Regions from separate parts of the Methylophilus luteus genome, predicted to be linked through region 2. Evidence: predicted binding sites of a transcription regulator. Region 2 holds the regulator's gene; each other region holds the start of a gene.
The links. Region 2 encodes sigma-54, which starts transcription at its own class of promoters, with help from an activator protein. Its sites were predicted from a motif close to TGGCACNNTTCCTGCT; they were not measured.
Positions count from the first base shown of each region.

Region 1: a site for sigma-54 is predicted at 3,637-3,652, ahead of glnL (nitrogen regulation protein NR(II)). Genes of this name have one in related genera too.
Region 3: a site for sigma-54 is predicted at 1,232-1,247, ahead of ppc (phosphoenolpyruvate carboxylase). Genes of this name have one in related genera too.

Region 1 covers NZ_JBHTKB010000003.1:8,734-15,995, forward strand. Annotated here, with positions in the region: gene aroE (shikimate dehydrogenase) at 1-720, opposite strand, end outside; gene ACFQ1Z_RS12425 (rhodanese-like domain-containing protein) at 749-1,198, opposite strand; gene glnA (type I glutamate--ammonia ligase) at 1,545-2,954, shown strand; gene ACFQ1Z_RS12435 (DUF4124 domain-containing protein) at 3,094-3,585, shown strand; gene glnL (nitrogen regulation protein NR(II)) at 3,694-4,785, shown strand; gene ntrC (nitrogen regulation protein NR(I)) at 4,884-6,275, shown strand; gene ACFQ1Z_RS12450 (DUF6445 family protein) at 6,279-6,953, opposite strand; gene ACFQ1Z_RS12455 (porin) at 7,056-7,262, opposite strand, start outside.
Region 2 covers NZ_JBHTKB010000002.1:123-7,384, reverse strand. Annotated here, with positions in the region: gene ACFQ1Z_RS09525 (cation:proton antiporter) at 1-1,005, opposite strand, end outside; gene ACFQ1Z_RS09520 (KpsF/GutQ family sugar-phosphate isomerase) at 1,227-2,228, shown strand; gene lptC (LPS export ABC transporter periplasmic protein LptC) at 2,249-2,911, shown strand; gene lptA (lipopolysaccharide transport periplasmic protein LptA) at 2,942-3,607, shown strand; gene lptB (LPS export ABC transporter ATP-binding protein) at 3,619-4,365, shown strand; gene ACFQ1Z_RS09500 (RNA polymerase factor sigma-54) at 4,372-5,922, shown strand; partial or broken gene ACFQ1Z_RS09495 (hypothetical protein) at 7,132-7,262, opposite strand, start outside.
Region 3 covers NZ_JBHTKB010000001.1:1,484,620-1,491,881, forward strand. Annotated here, with positions in the region: gene ppc (phosphoenolpyruvate carboxylase) at 1-1,200, opposite strand, end outside; gene ACFQ1Z_RS06900 (hypothetical protein) at 1,376-1,585, shown strand; gene ACFQ1Z_RS06905 (hypothetical protein) at 1,628-1,888, opposite strand; gene gloA (lactoylglutathione lyase) at 1,881-2,288, opposite strand; gene ACFQ1Z_RS06915 (YfhL family 4Fe-4S dicluster ferredoxin) at 2,333-2,581, opposite strand; gene coaD (pantetheine-phosphate adenylyltransferase) at 2,582-3,067, opposite strand; gene rsmD (16S rRNA (guanine(966)-N(2))-methyltransferase RsmD) at 3,099-3,659, opposite strand; gene ACFQ1Z_RS06930 (PLDc N-terminal domain-containing protein) at 3,793-3,999, shown strand; gene ACFQ1Z_RS06935 (M16 family metallopeptidase) at 4,058-5,368, opposite strand; gene ACFQ1Z_RS06940 (M16 family metallopeptidase) at 5,423-6,814, opposite strand; gene ftsY (signal recognition particle-docking protein FtsY) at 7,012-7,262, shown strand, end outside.

The DNA of each region.
Region 1 (7,262 bases), on a different contig from region 2:
GGCCACTTGCGCACCGGCCGCATGTGCCTGCTGCATAAACAGTGTTTCACGCCCATACATCATGTCATAGGCCAGGCTGTGGGCATAAAAAATCGTGTCGCTGACAGGCAAGGCCTCAGCCTGCAAGCCGGCAGAAGTGGCGTTGATGACCACGTCATAACCTTCTGATAATTCATCAAAGGTTTGGACTGTTAAGCTGACCTGGTGCAACTGTGCATCTGCCTTAAAGCAATCAACCATCGCTTGTGCTTTGTCCAGGCTGCGATTTGCCACCGTCAGCACCGCGGGCTGTTGGGCCAATAGCGGCAATATCACGCCTTGTGCGGCACCGCCTGCGCCCAGCAATAATACTTTCTGGCCATCAATGGTGCGCTGCCAGTGCTTGAGGATATCATTGACCAGACCGCAGCCATCGGTGTTATCGCCGCTGATATGCCCGCCCTGAAAACTCAAGGTATTGACTGCACCAGCGGCAGTTGCGCGCTCTGAAAGCGTCTGGCTGACCTCAAATGCTTCAAATTTGAATGGCACGGTCACATTCACTCCCCGGTAGCCCTCTAGCTGCAACTGTTTAATCGTTGCGGCAAAGCCATCCAGCGGTGCCAGCAGCTTTTCGTAGGTCATTGTTTTGCCAAACTGCCGGGCAAATGCCTGATGTATCAAAGGCGATTTGCTGTGTTCGATTGGATGCCCAATCACTGCGAATTTTTCAGTGGTCATGTGCGGCTGTCAGTTGGCGAGTTGCCAGTTAATTAGTCCACGGCAATCCGGCGTGTTTCCAGCCGTTGATCAGCGTGCGCTGCTTGTGCTCGTTGGCGTCGCCTTCAAAGCCTTGCAGCATATTGTAAGCTTTGCCGTAGCCTAGCTGTTGTGCCAGCAGGGCAGCATTGTGGCTGCGGCCACCGGTACGGCACATGAACACGATGGTGCTCTGTTTATCGACCTGCGCTTGTAACTGCGCGGCAAAATCAGGGTTAGCCACCATGCCCGGGTAAAAGGCCCATTCGATATGTGTCGCTAGCGGCACCCGACCCACCAGTTCCAGTTCTGCACGCGAGCGTACATCCACCAGTACCACGGACTGACCTTCATTCACCAGTTGATAGGTTTCTTCTGGCGTGAGCGCTCCGGCGTAGGGCAGGTTATTTTGCGTGCCGCGTGCCTGGGCACTGCCTAAAATATTTTCTACATTACTCAATATGACACCTTTAGTATTGATCAGACTTGATAAAGTAGCGAGTATACCTTTGAATGCTAAGGCTAGCGTGAATGCACTATTTTTGTGCCTTATTTGTTGCAATGCACACAAATGGTGCTATCCGTTTTTACTATTTTATGCAGGTTACCTGTAAACCACGTAAAATGCATATTTTTGGGTGGCATGCTTCCTGCTAATATTACACTCTGAGATTTAGCGGGATTGAGTGTGAACCATAATCCCGAATCATTATTTGTATTTGCCCACGTTCCGGGACATCCGCAACATGTCCCGTTTTTTGTGTGTGCAACTTAAAATTTAGACCTTGCTCATTGAGGAGAATGTAATGTCCGTTGCAAACGTAATGAAATTGGTTGCCGAAAATGACATCAAATTTGTCGATTTCCGTTTTACCGACACCAGAGGTAAAGAGCAGCACGTGACTGTGCCAGTTTCTCACTTCGACGAAGATAAATTTACCGAAGGTCATGCATTTGACGGTTCCTCCATCGCAGGCTGGAAAGGCATTCAGGCATCTGACATGCAACTGATGCCTGATGCAAACACTGCTTTCATAGACCCGTTTTTTGACGAGCCGACACTGGTGCTGACTTGTGATGTGGTTGACCCTACCGATGGTAAAGGTTATGACCGCGACCCGCGCAGCCTGGCTAAACGTGCAGAAGCCTACCTGAAATCCAGCGGCCTGGGCGACACTGCCTACTTTGGCCCAGAGCCAGAGTTCTTCATTTTTGACAGCGTGCAATGGGATGCCACCATGGGTGGTAGTTTCGTTAAGATCAACTCCGAAGAAGCTGCCTGGTCATCAGGTGAAAAATTCGAAGGCGGCAATACCGGCCACCGTCCAGGCGTTAAAGGCGGTTATTTCCCGGTACCTCCAGTCGATTCATTGCACGACATCCGTTCTGCCATGGTATTGACCCTGGAAGAGCTGGGCGTGCCTGTTGAAGTGCACCACCATGAAGTGGCGACTGCTGGCCAATGTGAGATCGGTACCAAATTTGCAACCTTGACACAACGTGCTGACTGGACGCAGATCCTTAAGTACGTAGTGCACAACACTGCACATGCTTACGGCAAAACTGCAACGTTTATGCCTAAGCCTATGTTTGGCGATAACGGTTCTGGCATGCACGTACACCAATCAGTATGGAAAGATGGCAAGAACCTGTTTGCAGGTAACGGCTATGCTGGCCTGAGCGATTTCGCCCTTTACTACATCGGCGGCATCATCAAACATGCGCGCGCATTGAATGCGATCACCAACCCAGGCACCAACTCATACAAGCGCCTGGTACCGCATTACGAAGCACCAGTTAAACTGGCTTACTCTGCTAAAAACCGTTCTGCTGCTATCCGTATCCCGTTTGTGCATTCAGATAAAGCCCGCCGTGTTGAAGCGCGTTTCCCTGACCCTATCGCTAACCCATACCTGGCGTTTTCAGCCTTGCTGATGGCTGGCCTTGATGGTGTTCAGAACAAGATCCACCCAGGTGAGCCTGCGACTAAAGACTTGTACCATCTGCCACCAGAAGAAGATGCACTGATCCCAACTGTGTGTTCATCACTGGAACAGGCACTTGAGTATCTGGATAAAGACCGTGAGTTCCTGACACGCGGTGGAGTTTTCACTGACGACTGGATTGATTCTTACATTGCATTGAAAATGGAAGAAGTCACCAAATTGCGTCAGACACCTCATCCGGTTGAGTTTGGCTTGTACTACTCATGCTAATTTACTCCTGCTAACCGCAAGAGTGCGCACCAAAACAGGGCAGCTTCGGCTGCCCTGTTTTTTTATCGCCGTCGCCAGGGTCAACCATTTAGATTTTAGGCACGTTGATAAGCTTCACAATCTACTCTAAACTGTTGCCATGAAAAGACTTTTTTACTTTATTGCCACACTGCTGGCAGCTAGCCCAAGTCTTGCGGATATTTATAAATATACCGACAGCAATGGTGTCACCACTTATACCAACATCAGGCCAGATGGCAAACAGAAACCCGAATTGATCATCAGCGGACCCAGGGAAACCGAAGCGCCGCCCGCCGCGCGCGAAAAAAAGCCAAGCGCAAAAGCGCCTAGCCCCAGCAACTTCCCCAAAGTGGATAATCAGGTGCAGACGCAACGCGACAACAAACGGCGTGAAATACTGATGACTGAATTAGATCAAGAAAAACAAGCACTTGAGAACGCTCACCTGCTCTATGAAGAAGCAAAAAACACCCCTGAAGTCTACAGAGCTGCCAATGGGAAAACCTTCAGGAATGTGGCCAAATACGAAGAAAAACTACGCATTATTGAAGCTGAGATCCAGGCGCACGAACGTAATATCCAGCTGCTGAACAAAGAGTTAAATCACTAAATGCACCATTTTGGGAATTTTTAATTTGCAATGGGATAAATAATATAGAATTGGCTTGGCTTTTGCTTTAAAACAGGGCGTCATCACTTATTTTAACAAGCTAAGGATATGGTTCAGATTTCTCCCCAAGGGTTTAACGGTTTAGAGCATATTGCCACTGCGGTGATATTGCTGAATAACCAGCTCGAAGTCACCTATGCCAATTCGAGCGCTGAGATTTTATTCGCCTTTAGCGCCAACCAGATCCACGGCCTGCACATCCATGATGTGTTTGTGAATTGCGAGATCCTGCAAATGGCGGTGACCAATGCCATTCAAACCCAGGGGCCTTTCCGCGAACACGAATTCACATTGACCACCCAGCGCGGACATACCACCGCGGTCACTTGCACGGTAACGCCGATTTCAACCAGCTTTAACCAGACAGCTGAAGACATGCTGATTCTGGAGTTTGTACAAATGGATCAGCAATTGCGTATCGCCAGGGAAGAGCGCATGCTGATCCAGCAACAGGCCAATTCCGAGCTTTTACGCAACCTGGCACATGAGATCCGTAATCCTTTAGGCGGCCTGCGCGGCGCGGCGCAGTTACTTGAATTTGAATTGCCGCAACCCAGCCTCAAAGAATATACCCAGGTCATCATCAAAGAAGCTGACCGCCTGCATAGCCTGATGGACCGCTTGCTGGTGCCGCATCGCGTGCCCAAATACGAGCCGACCAATATTCACGAGGTGCTGGAGCGCGTGCGCAGCTTGCTGCTGGCGGAATCGCCCAACAATATCAGAGTGATACGCGACTATGACACCAGCCTGCCTGAGCTGATAGGTGACCGCGAAAAGCTGATACAGGCGGTGCTGAATATCGCCCGCAATGCGGCGCAAGCCATGCAGCAGAACCACACTAAAGATGCCAGCATCACCTTCCGCACACGTGCGGAACGTCAGATCACCCTGGCCAGAAAACGTTACCGGGTCGGCATCCATCTGGAAATCATAGATAACGGCCCCGGTATTCCGGCCGATATCAAAGAGCGCATTTTTTACCCGCTGGTTTCCGGCAGAGAAGGTGGCACCGGCCTGGGGCTGGCACTTGCCCAAACCTTTATCACCCAGCACCACGGCATGATCGATTGTGACTCACAGCCGGGTAAAACTATCTTTCATATTTTATTGCCTATTGAAAGCACCTTATTTAAATAAAAAAACATGAGGTTTTTGCCGGCAAAGTGGATACCACGCTTTTCAGCAGCTAACTCACATAATATTAATCAAACAGCAGCAATTCAAAGAGAAATGCCATGAAGCCAATCTGGATCTTAGATGACGACAAATCAATCCGCTGGGTATTTGAAAAAGCCCTTGCCCGCACCGATTTTGAGTTTAAAACCTTCTCCTCACCTGCAGAGGCACTCAACGCCCTCAACCGTGAACAACCACAGGTGATCGTCAGCGATATCCGCATGCCTAATGGCTCAGGGCTGGACTTTTTATCCGAAGTGAAACAGCGCTACCCTGAAATCCCGGTCATCATCATGACCGCATATTCAGACCTGGAAAGCGCGGTCGCAGCGTTCCAGGGCGGCGCATTCGAGTATTTGGCCAAGCCTTTTGATGTAGACCAGGCGATTGAAATTATCAAACGCGCTGTCGATGAAAGCATGCGGCAAGCAGTGGAGAAAGTGGAAGACAACGAACCCACGCCTGAAATTATCGGCCAGGCCCCCGCCATGCAGGAAGTATTCCGCGCCATTGGCCGCCTGAGCCGCTCACACTCTACCGTGTTGATTAACGGTGAGTCCGGCAGTGGTAAAGAGCTGGTGGCCAGTGCGCTGCACAGGCATAGCCCGCGTGCCGACAAACCCTTTATCGCCATCAATACCGCAGCCATCCCCAAAGACTTGCTGGAATCAGAACTGTTCGGCCATGAACGTGGCGCGTTTACCGGCGCTGCCGCCGCAAGGAGAGGGCGTTTTGAACAAGCTGATACCGGCACCCTGTTTCTGGACGAGATCGGCGATATGCCGGCAGACTTGCAAACCCGGCTGTTGCGCGTGCTTTCGGATGGCCAGTTTTACCGGGTTGGTGGCCACCAGCCGATCAAGGTCAATGTGCGCGTCATTGCCGCGACCCACCAGGACCTGGAAGAGCGTGTCAAACAAGGCTTGTTCCGCGAAGACCTGTTCCATAGGCTGAATGTCATACGCCTGCGTTTGCCACCTTTACGCGAGCGCAGGGAGGATATTCCTTTCCTGACCAAACACTTTTTGGTACACAGCGCGCAACAACTAGGCGTCGAGCCCAAACAACTTTCTCCTGCAGCCCTCAAGTACCTAATGTCGGTGAACTGGAGCGGCAACGTCCGCCAGCTTGAAAACGTCTGTCACTGGCTGACAGTGATGGCGCCCGGGCAGAACGTCGACGTGAATGATTTACCACCAGAATTAAAAGAAGACTCGAGCAAGCATAGCAGTGGCGGCTCCTGGCAAGAAGCACTGGCCCAGGAAGTCACCGACGCCCTCAACCGTGGCGAAACCAATATCCTGGACAGCAAGACCAAAGAGTTTGAGCGTATCTTGATCACGCGCGCCCTGGCACATACCGATGGCCGCCGTATCGAAGCAGCCAATCAGCTGGGCATGGGCCGCAATACGCTTACACGGAAGATACAGGAATTGGGGATTGATGATTAGCCATTAAATTTTGATCTGCTGGCTACGCCAGATAGGGAAAGAACTGTGCTTTTGTGCATCTATGCTGCTGACAAAAAATACTTGTGCCAACCTCGAATCTTTTAAGGTTTTGCCAAAGAAGTTGTTGGCAGCATGAAAATGCCGGCCTTCATATAAAATCAAAGTATTGTAGACGTTATTGATACGTACGATTTCATCAAACATTGAGTGATACCCAGTATCCATGGCAATAGTACCCGCTGCAAACCTTTTATCGTTTTCTTTTAGTGCCTTTTCATAAGCGGCCTGATCAAATTTTTTATTTTTTCTATATAAAGATGTTCCAGAGTCTAATGGAGCATCAGGACTAAGGTATAACACTGCAGCAAATACCGCATTTCCATCCGTATGAATAACACCTCTACCATAATCCTCACTCACACTTTGAAAGTTAGTCGAAACTCCCCATCGCATAAGTTCGTATTCGGAATTATGAAATAACGAAATAATTTTATTACTAACTTTTTCAAATAAAGGTTTATTAATCACGGACAAATCTTTAGTTCGTGCTCCAGGAAATACATACGGCACATCTTTTAATTGATGACGATACTGGTATTTCTGATTCAGTGCGAAAGTACGCACAGCATCTGGATCCTCATAAAAATTTTCTACTATTGTCACCGGATACAAATTCATAGCTTTATCACTAAATTAATTTAACAAATGTAGATAAAAAAACGGCAACCGAAGTTGCCGTTTTACTGAACTCTTAATTAAGCAGAATACTCTGCTATTAAATTAGAAGAACAGGATAGCACCTAAAGAAACAGTTTTCGCTTTGAAATCTGTATCAACAGCAGCACCACGGTTATCTGTATCATCTTTAGCTTGAGAGTATTCAGCAACCAGGTTCAAGTGCTTGGTCAATGGATGATAAGCACCAACTACCCACAGGCTTTGTTTCAGTTCATCCAACGCTTCACTGGAGTTACCTTCCAATGTAGA
Region 2 (7,262 bases):
CTCGCCGGCCTGGCCGAGGATGATGCCGGTACGCACACCCACACCCATCTCAAAACCGTAAAACTTGGTCAGCGCCGCGATCAGCCCCATTTTGAACAGCAGGTATAAGGCCAGCAACAGCACCACCAGCATTGCATTATCCAGGATCACCCTGACATCGAGCAGCATGCCGACACTGATAAAGAACAGGCCGAGCAGGATATCGCGGAAAGGCGCGATATCTGATTCCACCTGGTAGCGGTATTTGGTCTCAGAGATCAGCATGCCGGCGACAAACGCACCCAGCGCATAGGACAAACCGGCAAAATTGGTGGCTGCAGACATCAGCAAGGTCACCATCAGCACGTTTAATACAAACAGTTCACGCGAGCGTTGTTTGGCAACCAACTCAAACCAGAAGTTGAGGATGTTTTTGCCAAACTTGAATAACAGGAATAACAGCACTGACGATTTCAGCAGGGTCAGACCCAGCACATCCAGCCAGTTATTGCTGTGCGCACCCAGAGTCTGGATCAGCACCAGGATAGGGATGACCGCCAGGTCCTGGAACAGCAGCACACCTATGCTCAGGCGGCCGTGGCGGGAGTTAAGGTCCACGCGTTCCATCAGTATCTTGGAAACAATAGCAGTTGACGACATGGTCAGCGCAGCGCCGATAATAAAGGCGGTGGTCAGGCTCAGGCCGGCCATTTTTCCTAGCACCAGGCTGACCAGCAGCGTCAGGATCACTTGCCCGCCGCCTAAGCCGAACAGGGTCTTGCGCATGGCGTAAAGCTTGGGCAGGCTGAATTCCAGGCCTATGCTAAACATCAGGAACACAATGCCGAACTCGGCCACCTGGCGACCGGTTTCTTCATCCTGTATCAGGCCCAATGCGTGCGGGCCCAAGACTATGCCTATCATGAAATAAGCCAGAATGGCAGGCATGCCCAATATGCGGAATAAACCGACGGCGAATACCGAACTGGTGAGCAACAAGAGTAAATGGATTAGGGAGTCAAACATGCAAAAATTCTAAAGCAATTAATTAAGACCACGCTGCGCTACCGGTAGTGATTACAGCTCGCGTGGTCTGATGATCTTATGATGAAACAGAATTGTTTCAGCCTGATTATGCTGCCACAAATCTTTGTTTAATGCAAAAAATGTGCCTGATATTAAAAAATCATTAAAAAAGCTGCGTTTTGCTTTCTTGCCGGGGCGGTCACTTGCTATACTTAGCGACCATGAGTATAGCAAAATCAGGTGTCAAACTTGCTGAAAGTTCTGACATCGTGGAAAAAGCGCGCAATGTGTTATTGCACGAAGCAGACGAGATCCGCCAGCTGGCCGGACGCCTGGGTGCTGCGTTTGAAGCTGCTGTGCATATGATCGTTGCCTGCCGTGGCCGCGTAGTGGTGACTGGCGTGGGCAAATCCGGCCATATCGGCGGCAAGATCGCCGCCACCTTTGCCAGCACCGGCACCCCGGCTTTTTTTATGCATGCCGCTGAAGCCAGCCACGGTGACCTCGGCATGATCACGGCTGAAGATGTGGTGATCGCGCTTTCTAACTCCGGCGAGAGCGATGAGATCATTAACATATTGCCTTCGATACGCCGTCTGGGTGCGCGAATTTTAAGCATCACCGGCAGCACAGATTCGACTTTATCGCGTGAATCGCAAGTGCATTTGAGTGCAGCAGTCAGCCATGAAGCCTGTCCGCTGGGCCTGGCCCCTACCGCCAGCACCACTGCTGCATTAGCTCTGGGTGACGCACTGGCCTTATGCGTGCTGGAACTGCGTGAATTCACCGCAGAAGACTTTGCCCACTCCCACCCCGGCGGCAGCCTGGGGCGGCGCTTACTGGTCAGGGTCAAAGATGTGATGCGTAGCGGCGATGCAATCCCCAGCGTGAAAGAAAACGCCACGCTGCAGCAAGCCATACAAGAGATCTCCAGCAAGGGCATGGGTTTTACTGCCATTGTCGATGCAGAACAGCAGCCGGTGGGCGTGTTTACTGACGGTGATATACGCCGTTTGTTCGTGCAAGGCCTGACCGATCATCAGGCGCCTATCACCAGCGTCATGAGCCGGCAACCCAAGTTGCTGGGTACGCAGCAGATGGCTGTTGAAGCGATCAGCCTGATGGAACAACACCGCATCAACGGTTTTCTGGTGGTGAACGAGCAGCGGCAATTGGCAGGGGCATTCAATATGCATGACTTGCTGAAAGCGAAAGTGGTTTAGGCTAGCCGGGGTCTGTATCTATGCTTAAATATCCGATTCTGCTACCGATCAGCCTGATGGTGTTTCTGGCTTTGCTGACCTTCTGGATCAACCAGACGGTGCAGGAGGAAGCCTCGCGCATGACTGGCGTCAGCCGGCATGCGCCAGATTACATGCTTTATAATTTTGTCAGCACGCGTACCGACGCCAGTGGCCGTATCAAATATGTACTGGCCGCCTCGCAAATGCGCCATTATCCTGACAGCGATTACACTGAACTGGACCGGCCGCGCTTCACCCAGTTTGGCGAGAACATGCCTTACACCCAGATTTATGGCCAGCGCGGCAAAATATCCGGCAATGGTAAACTGGTGGAGTTTGTAAAGCAGGTGAAAGTAGTGCGCCAGGCCACCGCCGAAAAAGGCGAAATGCAACTAAAGACAGAACAGTTGTTTGTTGAACCGGACACGGATATCGCTTACACCGATCTGCCAGTGACTATACTGCAGCAGCCGGGTAGCGTGGTCACAGGCACTGGCATGCGCTTTGATAAAAAATCCGAAACCATGCAATTATTCAACCGGGTGCATGTACATTATGAACGCGCGCCGGTGGCAGTGAATGCAGCGCCTGCCGCCCAGGCTGGCAAACCGAAAAAACCGGCCCGCAGCAGCAAAAAAACCAGGCCTGACACAGGTCAATAATCAAGGATAGATGATTCCTGGAGAGATGAGTTGAAAACGCACAAGCAATTATTTTATGTGACCTGCCTGCTACTGGCTACGCTGTTGCAGTGGTCAAACACCGTCAGGGCCGAAGAGTCTGACCGTGAACAACCGATAGAGCTCGAAGCCGACACCGTGAGCGTCAACGATGCGAAAAAGATCAGCACCTACACCGGCAACGTCATCCTTAACCAGGGCACGCTGCAAATCAAGGCTGACAAAATGATAGTGCGCGAAGACCAGGACGGTTTTCAGCATAGCACCTGCATAGGCAGCCCGGCTACGCCGACCACTTTCAAGCAAAAGCGCACCGGCAAGAACGAGTGGATGCAAGGCAGTGGCCAGCGCATTGAATACAACGGCCGCATGGATAAAGTGCAACTGTATACCAATGCCTGGGTCAAACGTGGCGAAGACATAGTCACCGGTGATTACATCAGCTATGACGCCAATGCGGAATATGCCGAAGTGATAGGTGGCACCAAAGCCAACCCTAACGGCACTGCCAACAGCCGGGTCAAGGCGATCATTCAGCCCAAGAGTAAAACCACGCCACCGGTCATAGATAACAAGGCCAATGCACAGCAAGGGTTGCGCATGAACCGCTCGTTACAGATCAGGCCTGAACCGGCAGCCAGCGGCACCAGCAACGAAACCAAGAAAGAACCTCAGTAAAGACTGGCAATATGCAAACCACTGCTTCACCAGACAATAGCCATTTAAGCGTCAGCCATTTAAAAAAAGCTTACCAGGGTCGCACCGTGGTCAGAAACACGACGCTGGAACTACATAGCGGCGAAGTCATAGGCTTGCTGGGCCCGAACGGGGCAGGCAAAACCACCAGCTTTTACATGATAGTCGGCCTGGTCGCCCTAGACGACGGCCATATCACCCTGAACGGCACCGACGTCAGCCACGCCCCCATGCATGAACGGGCGCGCATGGGCCTGGCCTACCTGCCGCAAGAAGCCTCTATTTTCCGCAAGATGACGGTGACCGATAACATACTGTCTATCCTGGAAACCCGCCCTTATACCGCAGAAGAGCGTGAAGCCAAACTGGAGTCATTGCTGGACCAGTTGCATATCCAGCACATACGCAACAGCCAGGCGGTCAGCTTGTCCGGCGGTGAACGTCGCCGGGTAGAGATCGCCCGTTGCCTGGCCACCGACCCGAAATTTATTTTGCTGGATGAACCGTTCGCCGGCATAGACCCGATCGCGGTGATAGAGATCCAGAAAATCATCCGTTACCTGAGCAGCCAGAATATCGGCATCCTGATCACAGACCACAACGTGCGTGAAACGCTGGATATCTGTGACCGCGCCTATATCGTCAACGAAGGCGCAGTGTTTGCGGCCGGCACCCCCGATGAGATCATTCAGAATGAGGGTGTGCGTGAAGTCTATCTGGGCAAAAATTTTAGGCTGTAAGTCCTTATGAAGCAAAACCTGCAATTACGCATGTCGCAAAACCTGGCACTGACGCCGCAGCTGCAGCAGTCTATCCGCCTGTTGCAACTGTCGACGCTGGAACTGAGCCAGGAGCTGGAAGCCATCTTGCAGGAGAACCCTTTGCTCGAGATGGCCGACAATAATGAAGAAGGCGAGTTTGAAGACAACACGCCAGACGCCCCGTTAGCGGCACAGGCAGAAGTCGAAGACGCCAGCTCATTTGATGTCGCCACCCAACAGGATATCCCCTCGCCGGCCGACACCTTGCGCGAAGAGTTGCGCGATGACCTCAGCGGCAATGAAGGCGAACTGCCCAACCTGAATGAAGAATTCACGCCGCCGGAGTTTGAAGACGATTACGGCGAGTTTGGCAGCACCAGCAACTGGGATGAGGCAGGCCGCAACAATACCGACGATGAAGACGGCGATTTTTCACGCCAGGACGCCAGCAGCATCAGCCTGCGTGAGCACCTGATAGACCAGATACAGCTGGCGCACCTGTCGCACCGCGACATGAGCCTGGTCAAACTGCTGCTGGACAGCATCAATGACGACGGCTACCTGGAGCAAGACTTGCAGGAAGTGGTAGACAACCTGCCGCTGGAACTAGAAGTCGACCTGCTGGAACTGGAAACAGCGCTCAAGCTGATCCAGAACCTGGACCCCATAGGCATAGGTGCGCGTGACCTGCGCGAATGCCTGTTGCTGCAACTGCAGGCCCTGCCGGCCAGCACGCCCTACCTGAAAATTGCGATCGCGCTGGTGAAAGACCATCTGGCGTTGCTGGCCAATAAAGATTTTATCAAGCTGCGCAAACAGCTCAGTTGCGATGAAGCCTCACTCAAAGGCGCGCAGCAACTGATACGCCAGCAAAACCCGCGGCCGGGCAGCGAGTTCTCCAACTTTAGCCATGACCATTTTATCCAGCACGATGTGGTGGTGAAAAAGATCAAAGGTATCTGGGTAGCAACCCTCAACGACGGCGTGATCCCCAAACTGCGCATCAACCAGATGTATGCCGACATCCTCAAACGTAACCGTGAAAGCTCGGGCCAGTACCTGCAAAGCCAGATGCAGGAAGCCAAATGGATGATCAAGAATATCCAGCAACGCTTCTCGACCATATTGCGCGTATCACAAGCCATTGTAGACCGGCAGCGTAACTTCTTTGAGCACGGCGATATCGCCATGCGACCGTTGGTGCTGCGTGAGATCGCCGAAGAGTTAGACCTGCATGAAAGTACTGTTTCGCGCGTCACCACCCACAAGTACATGCTCACTCCACGCGGAGTTTATGAGCTTAAATACTTCTTTGGCAGCTCAGTCGCTACCGATGCTGGCGGTTCCTGCTCGGCAACCGCCATACGCGCACTGATCAAGCAAATGGTGGCAGAAGAGAACGAGAAAAAACCGCTTTCTGACAACCAGATCACCGATACCCTGGCGCAACAGGGCATAGTGGTGGCACGGCGTACCATTGCCAAATACCGTGAGTCATTGAGCATACCGCCAGCTAATCTGCGCAAATCGCTTTAATTTCCCAGCATCACGCCACTGCATAGCCGGTGTTATCCTCGGCATTGAGGAGTGCGCAACTTGGCTAGCGCAACCTGTGCGGACCGTGCAGCGCGAGTGATGCACTTACTGGAGTTGTAGTTAGGTATTTCTTTGGGTGGTTTAGTGATCTGATTCACCATTTTCTTTCGCCTCTAGGCGAGTTACTTTTCTTTGCTTGCACAAAGAAAACGTAACCAAAAGAAATGCACCCTAGCATCCGCTTGTTTCCTGCGTTGCTCACCTCAGGACTTTCGTCCGTTGCTTTGCCGGACTTAGGCATAAGCGGTCGCGAAACTCGCCCTGACAAGCCACACACACTGTGGCTTGTTGCGGAGCTCAGACAGTCGCTCCCTTCCTCCTTATTTTGATTCCGCTACTCGGCGCGTCAGATAGGGGCCCGGAAAAACACACGCCCTTAGTGAAGCTGGGGTTTTTCATATTTATTCCCGCGCAACCATTGCCATAGAATCGGTATTTGTTTGGATAGTTTTGCGCTCTGTTTCAGCGTTCTTTTTCGCCTCTAGGCGAGTTACTTTTCTTTGCTTGCACAAAGAAAACGTAACCAAAAGAAATGCACCCTAGCATCCGCTTGTTTCCTGCGTTGCTCGTCAAAATAAGCGGTCGCGAAACTCGCCCTAGCGGCCTGCACACTGCGCAGGCCACCGCGGAACTCAGACAGTCGCTCCCTTTCTCCTTATTTTGACTCCGCTACTCGGCGCGTCAGATAGGGGCCCGAAGTCAACACCACCACGATGGCCCATTAGTGAACCACCAAAAGCAGCGAGCCGCTTAGCAACCGTGTATTTGTTTTTGGTTTTGATTTGTTACGCTGGTTGAGCGGGATACGATGCGAGAAAGACCCACCTAAATAACCGCGTAGTGCCTTTCCCGGGTCCCCTATCTGACGCGCCGAGTAGCGCAGGCAGCGTGGGAGTTTTCGGCCAGCGTCTGTTCGAGTTCCGCGGTGGCTTGCGCACTGTGCAAGCCGCTAGGGCGAGTTTCGTTGGACGCCCACGTTGACGAGCAACGCAGGAAACAAGCGGATGCTAGGGTGCCCTTTCTTTTGGTGTCTTTTCTTTGGGCACGCAAAGAAAAGACACTCGCCGAGGGGCGAAAAAGAACGGTTAAATCATCCAGAGAAATACCAATTAGAACGTCACCCTACTCCCCAGCCCCTAGCCCCTAATCCTACATATCCCACCTCAAATGCACCTGTGCCGTCACACTCTCCAAATCACTCTGCTCTATCGCCTTCTGATAACTCATGCTACCCGCCAAGCTAAGGCCATACTTAAACGTCATCCGGCTAGCCAGCCCCA
Region 3 (7,262 bases), on a different contig from region 2:
CTTGCCCAGGCGCGGATAGATCAGCGCGACACCATGATGCTTGTGCAAGGAGTCGGCGATGGCCTGCAACGGCTGCAACAAGGCTTGCGGGCTGTCATAGGGGTCAGCCTGCACATCATCGTCTATGCGCCAGCCACAGCCGGCTAACAGGCTTTCGGCAGTCACCAACAATCTGTCATGCACGCCATTCAGGGCCAGGCGGTAAGGCTCATCCATGCGATGCGCGGATTGATCACGCGAGGCCTGGGCCAGCGCCATCACCGCCTCGTCTACTGCGATCAGGCGGGTAGAAACGCCCAGCTCGCGTTTGAGCTCGGCCAGTTCATCCAGGTAAAAGCGCAATAGCGTCACCGCCTGCAGGCGCACGGCTTCGCGCAAGGTAGTGCCATCCACGAATGGATTGCCATCGCGGTCGCCGCCTATCCAGCTACCCATGCGCAAAAAGGCCGGCAAATGGTAGTCACTGCCGGCTGGCATCAGCGCCTGCAGGTCACGCTCCAGGTCTTGCAGCAACTCCGGGATCACATGCAAAAAAGTGCTGTCGTAATAGGTCAGTGCATTTTCAATCTCGTTGACCACCGTCAGCTTGGAAAAACGCAGCATACGCGTTTGCCATAATGCCGAAACAGCGCCCTGCAACAACAGGCTGTTACGTGCCAGCTGCGCTTGTGCATGCATGTGCATGCGCGCGGCCAGCAACTCGACGATACGGCGTTCTATATCGAGCACGCTTTTACGCTGCACTTCGGTCGGGTGTGCAGTAAGCACCGGCGACACCAGCGCATCAGCAAAAAACTGCTGTATCGCCTGGGCAGGGACGCCATCCTCACCCAGCTGGCTGATGGAATGCGCCAGCATGCCGGCCACCGGCGTATGCGTATGGCTGTTCGCCAGCTGCTGGCCATACAGATCTTCAGCCAGGTTGACCAGGTGCTTGTAATAACTCAGGGCGCGCACCACACATACGGTTTGCGCTGGCGTCAGTGCGGCCAGCAATTGCTCCAGCTGTAATGAGGCGTTCTGGTCGTGGGTCTGATGGAAAGTGGTCGCTGCCTGGCGGATAGCCGCGATCTGGTCAAAAGCGGCCTGGCCTTCGACTTGCTGTATGGCCTGGTCTAGCAAACTGCCCAATAATTGAATATTGTCAGACAGCCGCGTCTCTGCCGAAACCATGTCACTGGCCACATGTTTTTTTATCATGGTGTCTTCTCCCCTAGCTCAGTGATACACTAGCAACAAGCAGGCCACCTTTGAATGATGATTTTTTACATATAAATCATGTGCTTGCAAAATTGACAGCACGGCATGCACGCCTACTCAAGGCGAGCATGCACCGATTTGGCACTGCTGCCAGCATAAGGTAGGTGATAAACAGATGGATGGAAATCGACTGATAGCGCAGGTGTTACAAAACTGGCAAGCCATGGGCACGCAAGGCCTGTGGCATCAGGATGCTTTTTTACTGTTGATATGTGTGCTGGCGGTGGTGATACTGTTTTTTAGCGGCACCGTGATAGGCTTGTTCATTCAATCGCTGTGGGCGATCTTTATCACCAGCCATCAGGCCACTGACGGAGAGAGTTAAGGCCGAGAGTTAAATGTCGGACTGAACAGGCAAATACCCTGATCAAGCGATACTGGAAAGCAGTAACTGCCTGATCGCTTCCAGCTCACGCGGAATATCCGCCGCGTAATCCTCATACTGGCGGCCGCCGCTTCTGCCATACCAGTATTTGCTGTTCCATACATCACCCTCGACCTTATGCAGCACCGCGTGTATCCAGTTGGCGGCGTGGTCACTGTAATCCTGCGCGATGTTGTGCGCCGCATCCCAGTCACCCGCCTGTGCCAGCGTCACGGCCTCAAGTAAGTGCGCCTGGTTAGACATGCTCCGGATACTCTATGCTGCCCTTCTGGATGAATTCTATCTTGTACCCATCCGGGTCTTCGATAAACGCGATCACTATGGTGCCATGTTTCATAGGCCCGGCTTCGCGTATGACTTTGCCGCCTTTGCTTTTCACCAGCTCACAGGCCTGGTAAGCATCGTCCACCTCTATCGCCATATGGCCATAGGCGGCGCCCATGTCATAGCTGGTCTTGCCGTAGTTATAGGTTAATTCGAGCACGGTATTGTTGTACTCATTGCCATAGCCGACAAACGCCAGCGTGAATTCACCATCCGGGTAATCCTGGGTGCGTATCAGCTTCATGCCCAGCACACCGGTATAAAAATCTATAGACCGTTGTAAATCACCCACGCGCAACATGCTATGTAAAATTCGCATTATCCTAACCCCTTTAATTATTTACGGAATAACAACATCAGTACTTACGCCCTGGTAATGCGCAAGTATTTGTCCATTAACTGCTCTTGAGTTTCTTGTCGGTCCGGGTCCAGCGGAATGCAGCTGATAGGGCACACCTGCTGGCACTGCGGTTTGTCAAAATGGCCTACGCACTCGGTGCACAGGTCCGGGTTGATCTCATAGATCTCTTCGCCTTGCGAAATGGCTTCGTTCGGGCACACAGGCTCGCAGACATCGCAATTAATGCATTCGTCGGTAATAAACAGGGACATTTAATCTATCAGTTTTTGTTTGATGGCGGTTTCAACGCCGGGCGACACGAACTGGTTTACATCGCCACCCAGGCGCGCCACCTCGCGCACCAGGCTGGAGGAGATAAACATGTATTCTTCTGCCGGGGTCATAAACAGGGTTTCCAGTTTGGGGTAAAGTTTGCGGTTCATGCCTGCCAATTGGAATTCGTACTCGAAATCGCTGGCGGCGCGCAAGCCACGTATCACCATCTGCGCGCCCTGCGACTGCACGAACTGCATCAGCAGGCCATCAAAACCAACTACTTTGATATTCTCGCCACTGAATACCGATTGCGCCAGGGCGACACGTTCTTGCAGGCTGAACAGGGTCTGCTTGCTGGTGCTGCCTGCCACCGCCACTATCACCTGATCAAACAGGTGCGCGGCCCGGCGCACGATATCTTCGTGCCCCCTGGTGATCGGGTCAAAAGTGCCCGGATAGACTGCAATTCTGGTTTTATTCATACGCTGATATCCCGAAAGTCTGTACGCACCTTCAAGGCTGCGTGGCTGGCGCTGGCGTGTCGGCTGGCTGCAGCAGGTGGTAATACACCTGCCCTGCCTTGCCAGACTTGACCACTTGCCAGTCCGAATCAGATTTTAACGCATATTCGGCTTCTACATATAGCCAGCCTTGTGCAGACAAATGCCCGGGCAGCAGCGGCAACAATTTGTCCAGCCATTGCTTGTGATAAGGCGGGTCACAAAAAATAACGTCGTAACGCTGGCTGTTTTGCGCCAGAAACTTCAGTGCATCGGCCTGGCGGATATCGGCTTTGCTGGCTTGCAACAGTTTCTGGTTTTGCAACAAGGCCTGCAACGGGGCTTTGGCCAGCTCCAGCATGGTGACCTGGCTGGCATTGCGTGACAGGGCTTCAAACCCCAGCGCACCGGTGCCGGCGAACAGGTCTAAACAGCTTAGTCCAGTCAGCTCCTGCCCCAGCCAGTTGAACAGGGTCTGACGCACGCGGTCCGGCGTCGGCCGCAAGCCATCGGCATCGGGAAACTTGAGTACCCGGCTGCGCCAGACACCGGCATTAAGACGAACTTGATTCATAAAGTTGAGGCAGGCTATCAGCAAGAACAAAGCAGTATTATAAAGGCGTTCGCCCGTGTGCAGCGATTTGCATGGGCCAGGCAGAAAACGCTTCGTGCTATCATCTATAAAAAATCAATCGAGGAAATCAGACATGGAATTTTTATTGGGCTTTGGCCTGTTAGGCAGTTTGATCACCACTGCGCTGGGCTTATTCTGGCTATGGATGCTGATCGATTGCCTCGCCGATCAAAAAGAAGATAAGCTGGTCTGGTTTCTGGTGATTTTCTTTCTCAGTTTGCTGGGTGCGGTTTTATATTACTTCCTGGCGCGCAAAAAACGTAAGGCTACCGTGCTGTAAAGACCGTAGCTGACGCAGCGCAAAAGCCGACCTAGTGTCGGCTTTGTTGTTAAATGGCTTACTCGGCGCCTACGATCACGGTGGCAAAACTGTCGGGGTGTATGCGGCGTTTAAAAGCGTCATTCACCTGCTGCACCGTCACTTGCGCGACGTGGTCGTTAAAACTGTCCAGGTAGTCCAGCGGCAGATGGTAGAACCCGATCAGGTTCAGATATTCGAGTATCTTGCCATTGCTGTCTACACGCAGCGGGAAACCACCGATCAGGTTATCTTTGGCCGCTTGCAGCTCAGCCTCGCTCACCCCTTTATCCACAAACTGCTCTACGGTCTGCCTGACCAGTTGCAAAGCATCCTGCGCCTGTTCTTTCTTGGTTTGCAGGCCGATCTGGAAAGGGCCTAGCTCTGCCATAGGCAAAAAGTAACTGTAGACGCTATAGGCCAGGCCACGTTTTTCACGTACTTCTTCGGTCAGGCGCGAGACAAAGCCGCCACCGCCCAGAATATAGTTACCGACGTATAGCGGAAAGAAATCCGGGTCGCCCCGTTTGTTGCCGGGCTGGCCGAGCAGGATATGCGCCTGCAAGGCAGGGTGCGGCAATTTTTTCACGCTGGCGGTTTTCAAGGCTGGCACCGGTGGCAGCGCGGCGACCGCAGGGCCTTGTGGCAAGCCGGTGCTCAGGCGTTCGGCGATGTCTTTGGCCTGCGTCAGTGTCAGGTCGCCAATTAAGGCGATCACTGCTGATTTAGCCGTGTAATGGGTCTGGTAGAACTGCGACAGCTGGGCCACCGTCAGCGATTGCACAGTATCGATCTCGCCGCTCTGATCCAGGCTGTAAGGGTGCATGCCATATACAGAACGCATAAAGGCTTTTTGCGCGATGCTGTCTGGCTCGGTCTCGGCTTCCTGCAGCCCGGCCACAATGCGGGCCTGCTCGCGTTTGAGCACCGCTTCGGGGAAATCAGGCTTATGCAATACAAAGCTGAAGGCTTGCAGTGCGCTGGCCTGCTCGCTGGTCAGGGTGCGTAATTTAAAGCCGGCGCGGTCTGCATCAAAATTGCCGCCCAGTACGGCGCCTATATCGGCAAACCGGTTAGTCAGTGCCTCTTCGTCCAGCCCGCCTGCCACCAGGGCCATCAAGTGATGGGTGACACCGGCAGCCCCCGAGGTTTCCGGCTGGTCGTGTGCGCTACCAGCGGGGAAATTGACGCTGATATCCATCATAGGCAAGGCATGGTTTTCAACAAAATACACGGCACTGCCATTACTAGTGGTCCAGTGCTGGATATTTAATCCGGCCAGTGCCTGCAGCGCATGGCCTTGCAGCAGCAAGACCAACAAGGTGGTTCTAAAAAAATTCAAAGCGTTCATTCTGTTTCCTACATGGCTGCTGCGACGAGATAAAAGGGTCGCATGCGGATTAATCTAGTGCTGATGTGGACGTCCGGCCGGTTTGGCGTTCGGATCCATAGGCTGCGGGTCCAGCGTGACTAAAGTCAACTGGTCTGGAACCAGGTATTTTTTTGCCACTGCCTGCACCTGTTCAGAAGTCACCGCCTCTACCCGGGCAGCATTTTTTTCCAGCAGGCTCAACGGGTAGCCCATGGTTTCAAGCTGGCCTATCTGCATCGCCTGGTAAAACATGGAATCACGTTTATAGACATCGGCGGCGATCACCGCCGCTTTGACCCGGTGTAATTCGGCGGCGGTCACGCCCTTGTTCTTCACCTCGTCCACCACCTCCCAGATCGCTTTCTGCAAGTCTTCCAGCGCCACGCCTTCGCTGGGCGAGGCCGCGATCTCAAAAGTGGAAGCCTGGCCGCGGTTGGTGCCGTCATAGCCGCTGTCTATATCGAGCGCGATCGCCTGTTCACGCACCAGTTTCTGGTTGAGGCGCGAGGAGCCATTACCACTTAACACGCTGGATAACACTTCCAGCGCATAGGGTTCCCAATCCTGTTCGCTGTAAGCAGGCCCGTTTTTCATGGCCGGGGCGTGAAAACCCATGGTGAAATAAGGTAATTTGGCAGGCGCTTTGACGATGGCGCGCCGCTCACCCAGCTGCACAGGCTCTACTTGCGGTTTACGCGCTGGCAACGGCCTGGCTGCCAGCTTGCCAAAGGTTTCCTCCGCCAGTTTGAATACCTCTGCCGCCTTGACATCGCCCACCACGACCACGGTCACATTATTGGGCGTATACCAGGTGTTGTACCACTCGCGTGCATCGGCGGCGGTCATATTATCCAGGTCATTCATAAAGCCGACCACCGGGCGGCCATAAGGGTGGGCGCGAAACACTGAAGAATCGAACTGTTCACTGACGCGGGATTGCGGCTTGTCTTCGGTGCGCCAGCGGCGCTCCTCTTTCACCACTTCTATCTCCTTGGCAAATTCGGCATCGGTGATCTGCAAGTTGGCCATGCGGTCTGCTTCGAGCCTGAATGACAATGGCAATCTGGATTTTTCCAGTTGCTGGAAATAACAGGTGTAATCCTTACTGGTGAAAGCATTCTCCTTACCGCCGGCCGCCGCGATCTGGCGCGAGAACTGCCCGGCCGGGACACTGGGCGTGCCTTTAAACATCATGTGTTCCAGCACATGCGCCACCCCGGTTTTGCCATTGACCTCATCCAGCGAACCGGCGCGATACCAAACTTGTGACACCACCACAGGTGCGCGGTGATCTTCCTGCACTATCAGCTTGAGGCCATTTTTAAGCGTGGTTTGTACGACTTCGGCAGCCTGCGCGCTGCACACACTGAGCAAGGCAGCCAGCAGCAACAGTGGCTGACGGCAATGGGTAACACTTTTTTTCATGATGGGATCACTATAGAAACAGGTTGTAAAAGCACAGTCTGTGACCGATGGCGTGGCTACTTAGTTCGTATGAACTTGACTATACGACCCGGGTTATAAAAACCATGCACGGCCTTTTGCTACATTGCAAAGCCATGGTCGTGGCGGTAAATGTCGATTCGGCTTAAAATGGGCATATTACCGAGTTTTAAGCTGCCATGTTCAATCCATTTGCCAAAAAAACCGAGTCTTCATCCCCTGCCCCCGAAGAAACCTCCAGCCTGAGCTGGACCCAGCGCCTGAAAAACGGCCTGGCCAAAACGCGCCAGCAATTGGGCGGTCAACTCAGCGCGCTGTTCGGTGGCGGCAAGATAGATGAAGATATTTACGAAGAGCTGGAAACCATACTGCTGACCTCGGATGTTGGGGTCAATGCCACCCAGCACCTGCTGCAGCAATTGCGTGCGCG